DNA from 2 places in the Pseudoxanthomonas sp. F37 genome. Region 2 is predicted to be linked to the other one. Evidence: predicted binding sites of a transcription regulator. Region 2 holds the regulator's gene; the other holds the start of a gene.

Region 1 (5,642 bases), 1.6 Mb from region 2:
ACAGCTGCTGCTGTCCTCGCCCGAGCGGCGCGCCCTGCATCGCGCGCTCGATCTGGCGTTGCCGGACATCCACGCCCTGCCGGAGGCGCGCCGCACGCGCTGGTCGCTCGATGTCGACCCCATGGACCTGTACTGATGACGCCCGCGTCGCGTGCCGGACTGACGCCCGCCCAACGCCTGCGCAGCATCTTCAGCGGTTAGGTCGGCAACCTGGTGGAGTGGTACGACGGGTACGTCTACGCGGCGTTCTGGCTGTACTTCGCCGAAGCGTTCTTTCCCGGTGGAGATCCGCGCCCTCGGCGTCGGCCTGCCCTATGCACTGACCCTCGCACTCTTCGGGGGAACGGCGGACATGGTCGCCCTGTGGTTCAAGAAGAACGGCATGGAGAGCGGCTTCTATGGGTACGTCACCGCCTGCATCGCCTGTTCCCTGCCGGTGTACCTGTGGATGCCGGACACGCGCGCCACCTCGCTGATCGACCGCGACCCGGACCGAGCGACCGCGGCAGGCCGCATGCGACAATCGTCCGCGGTTGGCCACGCACTTCGTGGCCGCGGGAGACGGCATGCAGGCAGCACACCATTTCGTCATCGTCGGCGGTGGATTCGCCGGCCTCTGGGCCACGCGTGCCCTGGCCTCCGCACCGGTGCGCATCACCCTGATCGACCGGCACAACCACCACCTGTTCCAGCCGCTGCTGTACCAGGTGGCCACTGCAGGATTGTCCGCGCCCGACATCGCCGCGCCGCTGCGCCACATCCTGCGCAGGCAGGCCAACGTGGAAGTGCGGCTGGCGCAGGTGGCCGCGATCGCGCCGGACGAGAAGCGGGTCGTGCTGGCCGACGGCACGATGATCGCCTACGACTCACTGCTGCTGGCCACGGGCGCGACGCATGCCTACTTCGGCCACGACGAGTGGGCGCCGCACGCTCCGGGCCTGAAGACGCTGGACGACGCACTGCAGCTGCGCCGCCATCTGCTGCTCGCCTTCGAGCGCGCGGAAGCCGAGACCGATCCGGAGAAGCGCGCCGCGTGGCTGAGCTTCGCCATCGTCGGCGGCGGACCGACCGGCGTCGAGCTCGCCGGCACGCTGGCCGAGATCGCCCGGCATACGCTGAGGAACGAGTTCCGCCGCATCGACCCGTCACAGGCGCGCGTGCGGCTGGTGGAGGGTGGGCCGCGTGTCCTGGCCTCGTTCCCCGCCGCGCTGTCGGAGCAGGCGCGCCAGCAGCTGGAGAAACTGGGCGTGGATGTCGTCACCGGCACCCCGGTCAGCGACATCACCGCCGATGGCTACCAGCTCGGCGACACGTTCGTTGCGGCGAAGACCGTGGTCTGGGCGGCAGGGGTGGCGGCATCGCCCCTGGCAAGCTCGCTCGGCGTGCCGCTGGATCGCGCCGGCCGCGTCATCGTGCAGCCGGACCTCAGCGTGCCGGGGCATCCGGACGTCTTCGTCGCCGGCGATCTGGCGGCGGTGGCCGCGGACGGGAAGCCGGTGCCCGGTGTGGCGCCGGCCGCCAAGCAGATGGGCCGGCACGTGGCGCAGGTGCTGCGCGCACGCCTGTCGGGCGGTGCGTCGCCCGGTGCGTTCCGCTACCGCGACTACGGCAATCTGGCCACCATCGGCCGCATGGCGGCCGTGGTGGATTTCGGCCGATTGAAGTTCTCCGGCCTGCTGGCGTGGTGGTTCTGGCTCACCGCGCACGTGTTCTTCCTGATCGGCTTCCGCAACCGCCTGGTGGTGCTGTTGAACTGGTTCTGGGCGTACTGGAGCTACCAGCGCGGCGCGCGCATCATCCTGGGCGGGGATCGCGAGGATCAGTCCGGGTCGACCCGGCAGGCGTAACAGCCCGGGCGCGCATTGTGGACGTGCAGGTAGGCGACGTCCGGCAGGGCAAGCAGGCGCCGCAGGTGGGGAAGCGCGTCGTTTCCGTCCACCACATCGGCATCGCGCATCAGCCCGCCCGCATCGTACGCGCGCAGCGACAGCAGGCGTCGCGGAAAGCTGGGCGGCAGCGTATCGCGGAACACCGCCGCAGGCTGCTGCATGGCGGCCTTGCGCACGTAGATGGGGCCGCTGGCGCGATAGGGGCCCGCCACGTCGTGGTGCAGGAACGGCAGCAGCAACAGCGTCTCGCCCTGGCGCGCGTCCTCCAGGGTGACGCGGCACGGAAAGCCCCGGTCGGCATCGGCGACGACGCGGCGGATGTTGCGCGCCGCCAGCGCCGCATCGTCGAGCGCGAACAACGGCCGGAAGGTGTCGGGCGACAGCCCGCGGATCACGAACGACATGGCATCAGGCTCCGGAAGACGGGAGGCCATGCTCGCGCCGCCCGCCGGGGCGGCGCTATCCGGATCTTGTGGGGCCCGGCCTAGTTCGAGTCCAGCGGATAACGCGTGCCGTCGGCCATGACCAGCTCACCCTCGCCGATGCGCTCGCGGTCGGCGTCGACGGTGATGAATTCGGCTTCCAGACGTCCCTGACCCTTGCTGCCCTTCAGGTCGAAGAAATAGCGTTCGCCCTCTGCCGACCAGGATGCGTCGCGATCGAAGACCGCCTCGCGGATGTCGCCGATGTGGCGTTGCACCACCGGGTGCGCCTGCATCGCCGCATTGGCCTGCAACACGAAGATGCCGTCCTGGCGCGCGAAGGTCTCGGGAACGTCCTCGTCGACCTGTTCGCCCGGGAACGGGGGTTCGCCCTCGAATGGCAGTTCGCGGCCATCGGCCAGCGTCAGCACGCCCTTGCCCAGGCGTTCGGTGTCCGCATCGACGGTGATGAACTCCGCCACGATCTGCCCGCGGCCCTTGTCGCCCACCAGTGCGAACGCGAACTCGTTGACGCCCTCGGCTTCGCCGGTGGCGGCCATGTCGAACTCGAAGGTCTGCAGCGTGCCGATGTACCGCTGCACCAGCGGGTAGCGCTGCACGGCCACGCGGGCCTGGCGGGTGAAGATGTTGTCCTGCATGTCGCCGAACAGGTCGTCGATGCCCGCGCCTTCGCCGGACGCCTCGTCATCGCCCGGCGGCTCGCCCTCGAATGGCAGCCGCCGGCCATCGGCTAGCGTCAACACGCCCTTGCCCAGGCGCTCGGTATCGGCATCGACGGTGATGAAATCGGCCTGCAGGCGTCCGCGCCCCTTGTCGCCCGCCACGTCGAACACGAAGGTGTTCATGCCGGGGGCGGCACCGGTAGCCTCGGTATCGATCTCGAACGTGGTGATCTGCCCGATGTACTGGCGGATCAGCGGATAGCGCTGTGCGGCTTCCTGTGCCTGCCGGGTGAAGAGGCCGGCGCCCACTTCGACATCCTCATCATGCTCATGGTCGTGCGCGTGGCCTTCTTCTGCCGCCAGCGCATCGGCGTCGCCCTCGATCACGTGCCGGGTGCCGTCAGCCATCACCAGCATGCCCGGCCCCAGCGCCTCCTGGGTGGCGCTGACGGTGATGAAACGCGCGGTGACGCGGCCCTTGCCGCGGCTTCCTTCCACGTCGAACACCAGCACGTCCGGGCCGGGTTCGTCCATGCTGGCCGCTTCGTCCAGCGTCACCTTGCGGATCGCGCCCAACTGCGCGGCCACGACCGGATCGACCTGCATCGCCGCGCGCGCCTGCGCATCGTATTCCTCGCGATCGATGCCGAAGCGGATGCCGCGCCCGGTCTGGCCGGACTTTTCGTTCGCGTTGTCCTGCGTACCCAGGGCGGCCATCGCGGGCGATGCCAGCAGGCTCCACGCCATCGCCACCGCACATCCGAACCTCGCCCACCGCCTGTTGCCCCACCCCATGCCCTACTCCTTTGCCGGTCTGCCGCCCAAGGCGGATCGCGGCGTAGTGGACCACACTTCCGCCGGACGATGAACACGCAAATGGAAAAGGCCCCTTGCGGGGCCTCTTCGAATACGACATCCGATGCGGATCAGGCGGCGAACAGGGCCTTCATCTTCTTCAGCGCATTGGCCTCGACCTGGCGCACGCGCTCGGCGGAGATGCCGTACTCGTCGGCGAGTTCCTGCAACGTGACCTTGCCCTCGCCATCCAGCCAGCGACGCTTGATGATGTCGCGCGACCGGTCATCCAGGTTGGCCAGGCCTTCGCGCAGCAGTTCCAGCTGGTTGTCTTCGCTGTCGGCGCGCTCGTACGCCTGCGACGGATCCTCGTCGCGCGCGACCAGATAGCTGGCCGGCGACGGAGGCGCATGTTCTTCGTCTTCATCCGACGGCGCGTCGAAGCCGATGTCGCGGCCGGACAGGCGCGCCTCCATCTCCATGACTTCCCGCTCGGACACGTTGAGGTCCTTGGCGATGGCGCTGACTTCTTCGGCGTTCATCCAGCCCAGGCGCGTCTTGGACTTGCGCAGGTTGAAGAACAGCTTGCGCTGGGCCTTGGTGGTGGCGACCTTGACGATGCGCCAGTTCTTCAGAATGAACTCGTGCATCTCGGCACGGATCCAGTGCACCGCGAAGCTCACCAGGCGTACGCCCATGTCGGGGTCGAAGCGCTTCACCGCCTTCATCAGGCCGATGTTGCCTTCCTGGATCAGGTCGCCCAGCGGCAGGCCGTAGCCGTTGTAGCCGCGGGCCACATGCACGACGAAACGCAGGTGCGAATGCACCAGTTCACGGGCCGCATCGAGGTCTTCCTCTTCGCGGTAACGCTGCGCCAGCGCGCGCTCGTCTTCGACCGTCAGCACCGGGATCTGGTGCACGGCGCTGATGTAGGCGTCGAGCGAGCCCAGGGCACTGGGGATCGGCAGGTTGTTGGCGACCAGGGCGGTAGTGGAGGTGTTCTGGCTCATGGGCAGGGATGGTAGCAGTCGGGGAGTTCGACTGCTAACCACATGGGAAGTTCCCCATTGTCCCAGCGCTGCAACAATGGCCCTCCCTCCCACTCAGCGCCAAAGCCCCTTCTCAATCAATGCCTTGGCGATGGACTGGCCGCGTAATGCGCGCCAGGTGGGCGTCCACCCCGGCGCGGGTCGAGCTGGCGTTCAGGTTCGAGCCCCCATCGGCACGACGACAGGGGGCCGCCGGCTGGCTTGGCGCGCCAGTACGCCCGCTGCCAGCGCGTCGGCGCCCGTGAGGTGGCAAGGGTGGAAGTCGGGCCGCAGGTAGTCCAGCAGATGCCGCAACGTGCGGCGCGCCATGCCATGGCCCGCACCCAGATGCCGGACCGCCTGCCCCCAGGTGGCCCTCCACCAGAGCCGGCGGTCCTGCGCCAACAGGGCCATCGCCAGCCCGGTCATCAGCAGGTAGAACAGCGTGCTCGTCGTGACCGCGCCGAGCAGACGCACCGGATAGCGGGGTGAAACCGCCTGCAGCAGATCGAAAGCGACCGCGCGGTGTTCGATCTCCTCCGCAAAGTGCCATTCCATGAGGTCGCGCATGCGCGGATCTGCGGAAGCCAGAATCGACTGGGACAGGAATTCGTATCCCAGGAAGGCATTGATGTGCTCGACGCAGCTGACCAGCGAAACCCGAAACCAAAGCGGCGCAAGACGGTCCATGGTCCGGAAGACCGAGCGGTCCACCATGCGCTCGAACCCGCGATAGGCGTAACCCTGCGCATCCAGGTTGTCCCAATAGCGCTTGTGCGCCACGCCGTGCTGCGCTTCCTGGCGGATGAAATCCTGGCAGCGACG
Region 2 (5,642 bases):
TCCCAGCGGTCCGCATGGAACGGATCGGCGATGGACGGGCTGCCCAGCAACGACTGCACCTGCTGCTTGCTCTGGCCCACCTGCAGCTGGTCCACGGCCGTCTTCTCGATCAGGTTGCCCTGGTAGATCGGCTGCTTGTACAGGATGCCGCAGCCGGCGGTGGCGGAAGCGAGGACGGCAACCAGCAGGAATTTGCGCATTGGACAGGTACGGTGGGAAATCGGGCCGATGATACACTCCCCCGGACCGCCGCAACCGAGCTTCAGGCAGCTGGCGCTAAACCGAGAGTGAACGGAGACGCCATGGAATCGCAGGACCTTCGCAAAGTCGGCCTCAAGGTCACCCACCCCCGCATGCGCATCCTGGAGTTGCTGGAGCAGAAGAACTCCCAGCACCACCTGAGCGCGGAAGACATCTACCGGCAGCTGCTGGAGCACGGCGACGAGATCGGCTTGGCGACGGTCTATCGCGTGCTGACCCAGTTCGAGGCGGCCGGGCTGGTGCTCAAGCACAACTTCGAAGGCGGCCAGGCCGTCTACGAACTGGACCGCGGCGGCCACCACGACCACATGGTGGACGTGGACACCGGCAAGATCATCGAGTTCGAAAGCAGCGAGATCGAGAAGCTGCAGCGCGAGATCGCCGCCCGGCACGGCTACGAGCTGGAAGAACACTCGCTGGTGCTGTACGTGCGCAAGAAGCGCTGAAGCCAGGAAGCAGTAGGCAGGAACGAGAAGCGAGGAACGAGTGAAAGCGGGCGATGCCGCGCTTTCACTCGTTCCTCGTTCCTATTGACTCTTTCCTCGCCTCAACCCGCATTGGCCAGCAGCCGCTTCGCGGCGGCATGGGCTTCCTTGCTGACTTCCACGCCACCCAGCATGCGGGCCAGTTCCTCTTCCCGCTGCCTGGCGCCGAGTTTCTCGACCGCGCTCTGGGTTACCCCCTCCACCGGCGCCTTGCTGACGCGATAGTGCGCATGTCCCTGCGCCGCCACCTGGGGCAGGTGGGTGACGCACAGCACCTGGCGCTCGGCGCCCAGGGCGCGCAGTTTCTGGCCGACGATCTCGGCCACGGCGCCGCCGATGCCGGTATCCACCTCGTCGAACACCATGGTGGGCACCGCATCCAGCCCCAGCGCCGCCACTTCGATGGCCAGCGAGATGCGCGCCAACTCGCCGCCGGAGGCGACCTTGCGCAGCGCCCGTGGCGGCTGGCCGGCGTTGGCCGACACCAGGAACTCGACCCGTTCGGCCCCCGTGGGGTCGGGACGCTCGCCGTCCTGGGGCTCCAGCGCGATCTCGAAGCGTCCGCCGCCCATGCCCAGTTCGGCGATCAGGGCGGTGGTGGTATCGCCCAGGGCGCGGGCGGCCCGCTGGCGGGTGCGGCTGAGCGCGCCCGCCGCCTCGCGCCACTGCTGGCGGGCGGCGGCGATCTCGTCGCTGAGCTTCAGCAGGCGCTCGCCGGCGCCGCGCAGGCTGTCCAGTTCGGCGGCCAGCCGGTCGTGCTGCTCCTGCAGGCCCTCCAGCGGCACCCGGTGCTTGCGCGCCAAGTCGTGCACGCGGGCCAGCTTGCGCTCCAGGGCGTCGAACTGCAGGGGCTCGCCGTCCAGGTCGTCGCGCACCTGGCCCAGCAGGGAGAGGGCTTCCTCGATCTGGATGGCGGCGCCGTCGAGCAGGCCATCGACATCGCGCAGGCGCGGTTCGTGCTCGGCCTGGCGGGCGAGATCGGCCCGCACCTGCTGCAGTTGCCGGGTCAGCGACGGCGCATCGTCCCCGGCGAGCTGCCCCAGCGCGGCGTCGCAGGCCTGGATCAGGCCGGTGGCATGGGCCTGGCGGCGGTGGCTGGCGACCAGCTGTTCGAGCGCGGTGGGCGAAAGGTCTTCGCGCTGCAGCTCCGCCAGCTGGTGTTCCAGATAGTTGATGCGGTCGGAGACATCGCCCTGGCCCGACAGCTGCTCGCGCTCGTGCAGCAGGGCCGACCACGCGCGGGCCGCCTCGCGCACCCGGGCGCGCGAGGCGTCGTTGCGGGCGAACGCATCCAGCAGGTCGAGCTGGCTGTTGCGCGCCAGCAGGGACTGGTGCTCGTGCTGGCCATGGATTTCCACCAGCCGCCCGGCCAGGTCGGCCAGTTGCGACAGGGTGACGCTGCGCCCGTTGATCCAGGCGCGGGAGCCGCCGTCGGCACGGATCACGCGACGCAGCTGGCACTGGCCCTCGTCGTCCAGTTCGTTGTCCGCCAGCCAGGCCTGGGCGGGCGAGCCGGGGGGCGCGGCGAACTCGGCCGACAGTTCCGCGCGCTCGGCGCCATGCCGGACCACGCCGCTGTCGGCGCGCAGGCCCGACAGGAAACCCAGGGCATCGACGAGCAGCGACTTGCCGGCGCCGGTTTCACCCGAGATGACCGTCATGCCCTCGCCGAATTCCAGTTCGGCGGCGCGGACCACGGCGAAATCCTTGATGGCGAGATGTCTGAGCATGCGGCGGATTGTAAGCGGAGCAGGCGCAAGTTCTGAGACCGGACGGGCACGGCTTGCAAAGCCGCGGGCACGACGTTATCTAGCGGGCATGAACTCCCCGTCGCCCTCGCTGGACCCCCGTGCCCGCCAGTTGCTGCGCACGCTGATCTCGCGCTACATCCGCGACGGCGAACCGGTGGGGTCGCAGACCCTGGCCCGGCATGCCGGGCTGGAAGTCAGTCCGGCCACCATCCGCAACATCCTGGCGGAACTGGAGGAAGTGGGGCTGCTCAGTTCCCCGCACACCTCCGCCGGGCGCATTCCCACCGCCCAGGGTTACCGGGTGTTCGTCGACAGCCTGGTGCAGGTGAAGTCGCTGGGCGAAGGCGAGGTGGCGCGCCTGCGCGCCGAACTTCCCAGCGGCGCCGGAACGCAGGCCCTGCTGGGCAATGCGTCCGAGCTGCTGTCGGCCATGACCCATTTCGTGGGCGTGGTCAGCGTGCCGCGACGCGAGCAGTTCGCCTTCCGCTACATCGATTTCGTGCCGCTCGACGGACAACGGGTGATGGCCATCCTGGTGTTCGCCGACAACGACGTGCAGAACCGGGTCATCGAGACCCGCCGTCCGTACGAGCGCTCCGAACTGGAGCGCATCGCCAACTATCTCAACGCCCAGTTCGCCGGGCGCTCGCTGGCGGACATCCGCGCCAGCCTGCTGCGCGACCTGCGCCGGGCGCAGACCGAGATGGAGGGCCTGCTGGCCGAATCCATCGAACTGGCGGAGCAGGCGCTGACGCCGCCCAACGACGACGTGGTGCTGGCCGGGCAGACCCGGCTGATGGGCGTGCAGGAACTGGCCGACCTGGAGCGGTTGCGCGAGCTGTTCGAGGCCTTCGCGCGCAAGCGCGAGATCCTGCAGCTGCTGGAACGCACGATCCGCGCGCCGGGGGTGCGCATCTTCATCGGTGAGGACACCGGGCTGGCGCCGCACGACGGGGTGTCGGTGGTGACCGCGCCGTACATGGCGGCCGGGCAGGTGCTGGGCGTGCTGGGCGTCATCGGGCCCACGCGGATGGCGTACGACCGGGTCATCCCGGTGGTGCAGGCGGCCGCCGATGTGCTGGGCGCGGCCTTGAATCCCGACGCCCCGGCCCCATAGGTTCCCGGTTGGGCGGCAGGACCCGCCGCCAGGGAACCGAAATGAACGAACAGCACGAACACGATGCCACCCCGGGCCAGGCGCCCGAATCCCCCGACACCGACGCCGCCCTGCTGGCCGAGTTGGAAACCCTGCGCAACGAGCTGGACCAGCTGCGTGCGACGACCCTGCTGGAGCGCGCCGACCTGGAGAACCAGCGCAAGCGCGTGGCGCGCGACATCGAGCAGGCCCGCAAGTTCGCCAACGAGCGCCTGCTGGGCGACCTGCTGCCGGTGTTCGACAGCCTGGACGCCGGCCTGGCCGCCGCCGGCAGCGAGCCCAGTCCCCTGCGGGACGGGCTGGAGCTGACCTTCAAGCAACTGCTGAAGGTCGCCAGCGACAACGGCCTGAGCCTGCTCGATCCGGCCGGCGAGGCCTTCAACCCCGAGCATCACCAGGCCATCAGCCAGGCCGATGCGCCCGGTGCGGCACCGGGCAGCGTGGTGCAGGTGTTCCAGAAGGGCTACGTGCTCAACGGCCGCCTGCTGCGCCCGGCCCTGGTGGTGGTGGCCAAGCACGACTGAACGACAGGCCGGTGGCGCTTGAACGGCGTCATCGCACCCCTATATCGGGACCATCCACCCGGCCGATCGCCGGGTCCAACATCAGAATCTGCTAGGGAGCGAGATCCATCATGGGCAAGATCATCGGCATCGACCTGGGCACGACCAATTCGTGCGTGGCGATCATGGACGGCGGCAAGGCCCGCGTCATCGAGAACTCGGAAGGCGACCGCACCACGCCCTCCATCGTGGCCTACACGAAGGACGGTGAAGTGCTGGTCGGCGCCTCGGCCAAGCGCCAGGCCGTCACCAACCCCAAGAACACCTTCTATGCGGTGAAGCGCCTGATCGGCCGCAAGTTCACCGACGCCGAAGTGAAGAAGGACCTGGACCTGGTGCCCTACGGCATCATCGCGCACGACAATGGCGATGCCTGGGTGCAGACCAGCGACGGCAAGAAGATGGCACCGCAGGAAATCTCCGCGCGCGTGCTGGAAAAGATGAAGAAGACCGCCGAGGCCTTCCTGGGCGAGACGGTCACCGAGGCCGTCATCACCGTGCCGGCCTACTTCAACGACAGCCAGCGCCAGGCCACCAAGGACGCCGGCCGCATCGCCGGCCTGGACGTCAAGCGCATCATCAACGAACCGACCGCGGCCGCGCTGGCCTACGGCCTGGACAAGGGCGAGGGCAGCGCCGACCGCAAGATCGTCGTCTACGACCTGGGCGGCGGCACCTTCGACGTGTCGATCATCGAGATCGCCAACGTCGACGGCGAGAAGCAGTTCGAGGTGCTGGCGACCAACGGCGATACCTTCCTGGGCGGCGAGGACTTCGACAAGCGCGTCATCGACTACCTCGTCGAGGAGTTCCAGAAGGACCAGGGCATCGACCTGCGCAAGGACCCGCTGGCCCTGCAGCGCCTGAAGGACGCGGCCGAGCGCGCCAAGATCGAGCTGTCCAGCTCGCAGCAGACCGAAGTGAACCTGCCGTACGTCACCGCCGACGCCTCGGGCCCGAAGCACCTCAACATCAAGCTGACCCGCGCCAAGCTGGAAGCGCTGGTGGAAGACCTGGTGAAGAAGACCATCGAACCGTGCCGCATCGCGCTGAACGACGCCGGCCTGCGCGCCAGCGACATCGGCGAGGTGATCCTGGTCGGCGGCCAGACCCGCATGCCGAAGGTGCAGCAGGCGGTGGCCGAATTCTTCGGCAAGGAGCCGCGCAAGGACGTCAATCCCGACGAGGCCGTGGCGCTGGGCGCCGCCATCCAGGGCGGCGTGCTGGCCGGCGACGTCAAAGACGTGCTGCTGCTCGACGTGACCCCGCTGAGCCTGGGCATCGAGACCCTGGGTGGCGTGTTCACCAAGATCATCGAGAAGAACACCACCATCCCGACCAAGGCCTCGCAGACCTTCTCCACGGCCGAGGACAACCAGTCCGCGGTGACGGTGCACGTGCTGCAGGGCGAGCGCGAACAGGCCCG

Evidence for each region. Region 2 encodes HrcA, which represses chaperone genes, less so after heat shock. Its sites were predicted from a motif close to TTNGCACTCNNNNNNNNNGAGTGCNAA; they were not measured.
Region 1: a site for HrcA is predicted at 4,811-4,837, ahead of rpoH (RNA polymerase sigma factor RpoH). Genes of this name have one in related genera too.

What each region holds. Positions count from the first base shown of each region.
Region 1 covers NZ_CP095187.1:3,681,188-3,686,829, forward strand. Annotated here, with positions in the region: gene MUU77_RS17140 (primosomal protein N') at 1-136, shown strand, start outside; gene MUU77_RS17145 (NAD(P)/FAD-dependent oxidoreductase) at 567-1,847, shown strand; gene MUU77_RS17150 (DUF1203 domain-containing protein) at 1,820-2,293, opposite strand; gene MUU77_RS17155 (hypothetical protein) at 2,374-3,789, opposite strand; gene rpoH (RNA polymerase sigma factor RpoH) at 3,921-4,799, opposite strand; gene MUU77_RS17165 (metal-dependent hydrolase) at 4,992-5,642, opposite strand, start outside.
Region 2 covers NZ_CP095187.1:2,117,220-2,122,861, reverse strand. Annotated here, with positions in the region: gene bamE (outer membrane protein assembly factor BamE) at 1-200, opposite strand, end outside; gene fur (ferric iron uptake transcriptional regulator) at 303-707, shown strand; gene recN (DNA repair protein RecN) at 809-2,476, opposite strand; gene hrcA (heat-inducible transcriptional repressor HrcA) at 2,565-3,614, shown strand; gene grpE (nucleotide exchange factor GrpE) at 3,656-4,177, shown strand; gene dnaK (molecular chaperone DnaK) at 4,288-5,642, shown strand, end outside.